2 regions of the Arthrobacter sp. Ha26 genome follow, and region 2 is predicted to be linked to the other one. Evidence: predicted binding sites of a transcription regulator. Region 2 holds the regulator's gene; the other holds the start of a gene.
The links. The regulator HrcA, encoded in region 2, represses chaperone genes, less so after heat shock. The targets are predictions, from matches to a motif close to TTNGCACTCGNNNNNNNCGAGTGCNAA.

Region 1 (3,398 bases), on a different contig from region 2:
GCTGGGCACCATGGGCCAGGAAGACGCAGACCTGCCATGGCCGGTTGCCATCGAGTCCGACGGCACCGAGCAGTACCGCACCATGAGCGTGCGTGAACGGAGCCGGTTGCGGCCCCAACTGCTGGAACGCCTCGGCTGGCGTTACATGCCGTTGTGGACCATCGAGGTATTCACCGACCCGTCCGCCTGCGCAGACCGAATCGCCGGATACCTGGGCCTCGAGCGGGTTGTCCTGCCGGGCCGGGCAGATACGTCAACCGGGTTCCTGGACGACGACGTGGACCAGGCCCTCAACGGCATCCATGCCGGAGAGCAGCGGTCCCGGCGTGGTAAAGGCGCAACCCTTTACGTGCCCGGCGCGGACCAGGACCACCTCCAGGGACATCATCAGGACGGCAAGGAGGCGGTCCCCGTGGCCACCGAAGACCAAAACAGTGACGCCGTGCAGCAGCCGGCCGCCCCGGCCGACAATGCGCCGCAAGACGGACAGGCCACGGACCAGGATCAAAGCCTGGAGCCGGTCCAGGGACAGGACCGGGACCAGGACAGGGGACAGGATCAGGAGCAGCACAGGGGACAGGGCCCGGTGAAGGACCCGGGACAGGCCGGCACGCACGGCATCCTGCCCACCAAGGCTGCGGAAGACGATCCCCGGCGCTGGGGCGACGCCGAAGACGACCACGATGCCTGGCTGAAGGAACAGAAGCCGCCGCACTGGGGCTAAGAGCCCGAGGCCTGCCGCCTGCCAATGCGCCGCGGCGCGGCCGTCAGCTTCTCGGCCGGGACACACACCGCTACGGGCCCACCAGGACGAAGAAGAGTTTCCCCTGCGTTGAGGCGCCAGCCAGGCGGGCGGCCTCTTCGGCGCTTGCCGCCACCACGATGAGGCCGTCCGTTTCGGCAGTGCCCAGCCATTGCCCGCTCTGCCCGCCCTTGCCCGAGGTCCACAGCACCGGTACCGCTGCTGCCAGGACTTCGGACGGCGCCTGCTGGTCGAAGCCGTTGGCCGCCGTAAGCACCACGTTGACAAGCTGCCCCGGCGAGACGAGCTGGATGGATGACGGGTCCGCCATCCGAAGGGGCACCGCGGCTGAACCCGGAGGCGTGCCGGCCAGCAGCCCGGGACCGAGCAGCTGGGCGTCCGTCAGCAGCTGGCCTTTGCGCAGCGGTGCCGCCAACTGCTTCCCGGCCAATCCGCTTTCCTGGTCCAGGAATCCTGGAGCCACCATGTCCGGCGGGACCTGCACGCGCGTGATGTCGGACGGTGCCATCGCCGAGCCCGCAGGGAGGTCCCGGGCGGCAGCAATTGCGGTAACGGTCTGGAGGGGTGCGGGAGTGAGCTGATGGACGGTGATCGCGGCGGCCACGGACAGCAGCAGGGCCACAGCCAGCCGGCGGTTCCGGCTCAGCCATCCGGCAAGGCGGGAAGCAGTTGACCGGCGCACGGAGGCACGGGGGTGCCGGGTGGCGGTCAGATACCGGGACTGGCCCCTGTTGGCACGGAGAAGGCCAGGACGGAGAAGGTTTGCAGGCATGCGCCAACGCTAGGGCCGGCCGGACTGCCGGCGCCAGGCGCGCGGCGCGCTATGTGGACAAACCGGACGGCCGGCGTCGAGCGGTCCTGGCGGACGGCGCTTAGCTGGCGGCGGCGGCCGGAGTGGACGCGGCAGGTGCCGCGGCCGGAGCCGGCGCGGACGGTGCGGCAGGAGTGCTGGCTGAGACGGTGCTCCCCTTGGAGTCCCGGGAATCGGTGCGGTAGAAGCCGGATCCCTTGAAGACGACACCCACGCTGTTGAACTTCTTGCGCAGCGTCCCCTGGCATTCGGGGCACGAAGTCAAAGTGCTGTCCGAAAACGACTGGACGATGTCGAAGGCATGGCCGCAATCCTTGCAGGCGTACGCGTACGTTGGCACTGGTGCTCCTCCTCTTGGGCAAAACGAGAGGTCCCGTGCTGCCCGGTCGGAGGTTCCGTCCGTTAGCAGTCGCAGGGCCTGAGTGCTAATTCTATCATCTCCGCGGGGCCGGGAAACAGTACTAGCCGTGCCCTCCCAGGGCCTGGAATCCTGACGGCGCCAGGACGGCTGGGATGGGACGGTCGAACTCCTCCTCGGGAATCTGCCCCGCCGGGAGCAGTTCCTCGTCGTAAATAACGGCGGCCAGCGGAATATTCTTCCCGGCCGTGGCCAGGTGGCCGAGGAACTTGTCGTAGTAGCCCCCGCCCTGGCCGATCCTGTTGCCCGTGACATCCACTGCGGTGGCGGGGATGAAGAGGCCGGCGGCCGTTGCGGCCACGTCCGGCCCGTGCCGCTCACCCCTGGGCTCCAGGATCGGCGCAAAGCGGCTCCGTTCGAAGCCGGCATCAGGGTCCCAGAAGACCCAGGCCAGTTCCCGGCCCGGCCCGCACACGGGGAGCAGGACTCTGTGACCGTTGTTATGGAGGGTGCTGATCAGCGGAAGCGTGGGCGGTTCCACGCCCACGCCGAAGTACACGCAGAACGTGGCGGGCGCTCCGCCGGCCAGAGTGTCGGCCCACGCCGCACCGTGCCGCGCCAGGGCAGCGCCTGCCGCCTCGAGCTGCGGGGGCGTCAACGCTGCCCGTCGTTGGCGGTGGGCACTGCGGATGATGTCCTTGGCAGCCTTGGCGTCCTGCAGCATGTCCGTTCCTCCATCACTTGCCGGTATGGCCGGCCGCTTTAGCCGCGCGGCGGGCCACCCTTCAATAATTACTGATTGCTTGACGCTGACGTTAGATTAGTCGGGTGACTACCAGTAACCCGAGAGTTCGCAAAGCCGTCATACCAGCAGCCGGACTCGGCACCAGGTTCCTGCCCGCCACCAAGGCCATGCCCAAGGAAATGCTCCCCGTCGTGGACAAGCCTGCCATCCAGTATGTGGTTGAGGAAGCCGTTAGCGTCGGTCTCAACGACGTCCTGATGATCACGGGACGGAACAAGCGTGCCCTGGAGGACCACTTCGACCGCGTTCCGTCGCTGGAGTCCACTCTCGAGGGCAAAGGCGACTCGGAAAAACTGGCGTCCGTGCAGGCCGCCAGCAACCTGGGTGACATCCACTACGTCCGCCAGGGTGACCCGAACGGCCTGGGCCATGCGGTCCTTCGTGCCAAGCAGCACGTCGGCAACGAGGCCTTTGCCGTCCTCCTGGGCGATGACCTCATTGATGCCCGCGACGAACTCCTGGCCACCATGATTGACGCCCAGGCCAAAACGGGCGGCTCCGTCGTCGCCCTCATTGAGGTTGAGCAGTCCCAGATCAGTGCTTACGGCTGCGCCGACATCGAGGAAATCGACGGCGAGGGCTACGTCCGCATCAACCGCCTGGTCGAAAAGCCCTCCCCGGAGGAAGCTCCTTCCAATTTGGCAATCATCGGCCGGTACGT
Region 2 (3,398 bases):
AGGGCCAGCCGCTTGACGGCCACCGCGTGCCGGGCCTCGGGTCCTTCGAGGACAAAGCGCCCTTCCGGCGCCATCCGGTCCAGGGAGCCGGAGGCGGTAAAAAAGACGGGGTTGCTCACCGCTACAGGTTACCGAGCCGGTCCCGAAGCTTGGCGAACATTCCACCACTGGCGGCAAGCTTGCCCTCGGTGATCTGCTCGCCCCGGAGCTTGGCGAGCTGGCGGAGGAGGTCCTCCTGCGCCGGGTCCAGCCTGGCAGGCGTCTCCACCTGCAGGTGGACCTTCAGGTCGCCACGCCCATAACCGCGCAAGTGGGTTACGCCCAGCCCGCGCAGGGTGATGATTTCCCCCGACTGTGTTCCTGCCTTCACATCGATGTCCTGCGGGCCATCGAAAGTTTCCAGCGTTACGTCGGTTCCCAGCGCCGCCGCCGTCATGGGAATGTTCAACGTAGCGTGAAGGTCGTCGCCTTCGCGGACGTAGGTGGCGTCATTGTTGACACGGATTTCGACGTACAGGTCTCCGGCTGGGCCGCCGGCAGGACCGGCTTCGCCCTGGCCGGAGAGCTGGATCCGGGTGCCTGTGGCGACGCCGGCAGGTACCTTGATGGTCAGCGAACGCCGGCTGCGGATGCGGCCCTGCCCGTTGCACTCATTGCAGGGGTCCTTGATAACAGTTCCGAACCCTTCGCAGGTGCCGCACGGGGCTGCCGTCATCACCTGGCCCAGGATGGACCGGACCGCCCGCTGGACCTGGCCGCTGCCGCCGCAGATATCGCAACGTTCCGGGTGGGTACCGGGCCGGCAGCACGAGCCATCGCAGGTGGGGCAGATGACTGCAGTATCGACTTCAAGCTTCTTGTTGACGCCGAACACGGCGTCGCGCAGTTCGATCCTGACACTGATGAGCGCATCCTGACCGCGCCGGACGCGCGATGCGGGACCCGAGGAACCGCCAGCGCCGAAGAATGTATCGAAGATGTCCTGGAACGCAAAGCCCTGGCCGGCGTACGCGCCGCCGCCAAAGCCGTTGTCCGTGCCGTTCTCGTTGCCCGTGGTGTCATACACCCGGCGCTTCTGCGGATCAGAGAGAACCTCGTAGGCGTGGGTCACGGCCTTGAAGCGGTCTGCAACGTCCTCGCCGGGATTGACGTCCGGGTGAAGGGTGCGGGCCAGCTTGCGGTAGGCCTTCTTGATCTCTTCCCCGGTAGCATCCGGTGAGACTCCAAGGACTTCGTAGTGGCTGCTCAAAGTTCGTATCTCTTCCTTGTTGTTTTGCCTGCAGGTGTGCTGCGGGCACTACTGTTCATGCCTGGACGCCGGACCTCGCCGGTCAGGGTCCCAAAATGCGAGACAGGTACCGGGCCACAGCCCGGACCGCGGCCATCGTGGTGGGATAGTCCATCCTGGTGGGGCCCAGCACGCCGATCTTCGCGACACTGTCAGGCCCGTAACCTGTGGCAACCACCGACGCCTCGGCAAGTCCGTCGTAAGGGTTCTCACGGCCGATGCTGACGGCCACGCCGCGGTGGTCCTGCGCCATCTCACTCAGGAGCCGGAGCATCACCACCTGTTCCTCCAGCGCTTCCAGTACGGGGCCGATGCTGAGCGGAAAGTCCACATTGGAGCGGGCCAGGTTGGCTGTCCCGGCCATCACCATGCGGTCCTCCCGGCTGCTGTGTGCGAGCCCCTCCAGCCCGTGCGCCAGCGCCTGCGCCGCCTGGCGCTGTGCGGGGGCGACGCCGGACACCACCGCGGGCAATGACTGCGCCAGCTGGCTCAAGGGACTCCCGCCGAGGGATCCCAGGAAATGGGCACGCAGCGCGCCTAGGACGTCGTCGCCAAGGTCCTGCCCGACGTCGATGACCCGTTGCTCGACTTTGCCGCTGTTGGCGATCAGCACCACGAGCACCTTGCGTGGTGCAAGGAGGACAAATTCGATGTGGCGCACCAAAGCCCGGTTGAGGTGCGGATACTGGACGACGGCAACCTGGTTGGTCAGCTGGGACAGCAGCCGGACCGTGCGCTCCAGCACGTCGTCGAGGTCGTCGGCGCCTTCCAGCAGGGACTGTATGGCCCGCCGCTCCGCCTGGGACAGCGGCTTGACCGCAGAGATCTGGTCCACGAAGAGCCGGTAGCCCTTGTCCGTGGGAATGCGGCCTGCACTGGTGTGCGGGGCGGTGATCAAGCCTTCATCCTCAAGGGCCGCCATGTCGTTGCGGATGGTGGCGCTGGAGACACCAAGATGGTGACGTTCCACCAGGGCCTTGGAGCCGACCGGCTCGCGGGAGTGGACGTAGTCCTCCACGATGGCCCGGAGAACTTCCAGCTTGCGCGGTTCGCTCACGCTCCACCTCCATCCAGGGATCAGGGCAGCCGTTCAGCCTGCACCGTACCTCACAGGCTTTAGCACTCGACATGCCTAAGTGCTAACAGTCTATTATGACTCGGCCCGTTGTTAGCATTGGTACCGCTCCGGGCGAAATTCCGGGCCAGGACCAGCAGGAAGCGGAGTAATTCCATGCAATACCAGAACTGGGGAGCCCAGGACCTGACCGCCCCCGCCCGGACGCAGCTGCCCGAAGTGCCCGTGGAGCGTGGAATGGTACTGGAGGAGGTCCAGTCCGGCTGGGTGGGCGCTGTGACGCGGGTGGAAAAATCCGGCGGCATGCACGTGGTGGCACTGGAGGACCGCCGGGGCAAGTCCCGGTCCTTCCGGCTCGGGTTCGGTTTCCTTCTCGAAGGCCAGGCGATCCGGCTGATGCCGCCTGCTCCCAAGCAGGCCCAGGGCAACGGCGCGGCAGCCTCGAGGACTGCCTCAGGTTCGGTCCGGGTGGCGGGGCAACGGGCACAGGTGGCCAAGGCGAGCCGCATTTGGGTGGAAGGAAAGCACGACGCCGAACTGGTGGAGAAGGTCTGGGGCGACGACCTCCGGGTGGAGGGCATCGTCGTCGAACCCCTGCACGGCATTGATGACCTCGCCGCCGCCGTCACCAATTTCAGGCCCGGCCCCGGACGGCGCCTGGGCGTTCTCGTTGACCACCTGGTGCCCAACTCCAAGGAGTCGCGCATCGCCGACGCCGTGATGGCCTCCCCCGGCGCTGCGGGAAACGTCCTGATTGTTGGCCACCCCTATGTAGACGTGTGGCAGGCGATCCGGCCCGCAGTTCTGGGCATTGAGAAGTGGCCGGAAGTGCCGCGCGGGCAGGACTGGAAAACGGGCATCCTGGCTGCTTTCGGCTGGCCGCACGCCACCAAGGAGGACATTGGCCTGGGCTGGCAGAAACTGCTGGGCGCCGTCCGGACCTACGCGGACCTGGAAGCGTCGCTGCTGGGCAGGGTGGAGGAAGTCATCGACTTCCTGACCGTTCCCTGAGCTGAAGGAATACGCACGGGTTCG

Region 1: the regulator HrcA is predicted to act here: its motif matches at 1,977-2,003, upstream of AC5RVY_RS00835 (FmdB family zinc ribbon protein).

What each region holds. Positions count from the first base shown of each region.
Region 1 covers NZ_JBNHGX010000001.1:183,828-187,225, reverse strand. Annotated here, with positions in the region: gene AC5RVY_RS00845 (AAA family ATPase) at 1-724, shown strand, start outside; gene AC5RVY_RS00840 (RcpC/CpaB family pilus assembly protein) at 795-1,535, opposite strand; gene AC5RVY_RS00835 (FmdB family zinc ribbon protein) at 1,636-1,914, opposite strand; gene AC5RVY_RS00830 (5-formyltetrahydrofolate cyclo-ligase) at 2,036-2,656, opposite strand; gene galU (UTP--glucose-1-phosphate uridylyltransferase GalU) at 2,761-3,398, shown strand, end outside.
Region 2 covers NZ_JBNHGX010000008.1:209,564-212,961, reverse strand. Annotated here, with positions in the region: gene AC5RVY_RS17835 (16S rRNA (uracil(1498)-N(3))-methyltransferase) at 1-119, opposite strand, end outside; gene dnaJ (molecular chaperone DnaJ) at 122-1,249, opposite strand; gene hrcA (heat-inducible transcriptional repressor HrcA) at 1,332-2,345, opposite strand; gene AC5RVY_RS17820 (DUF3097 domain-containing protein) at 2,520-3,374, shown strand.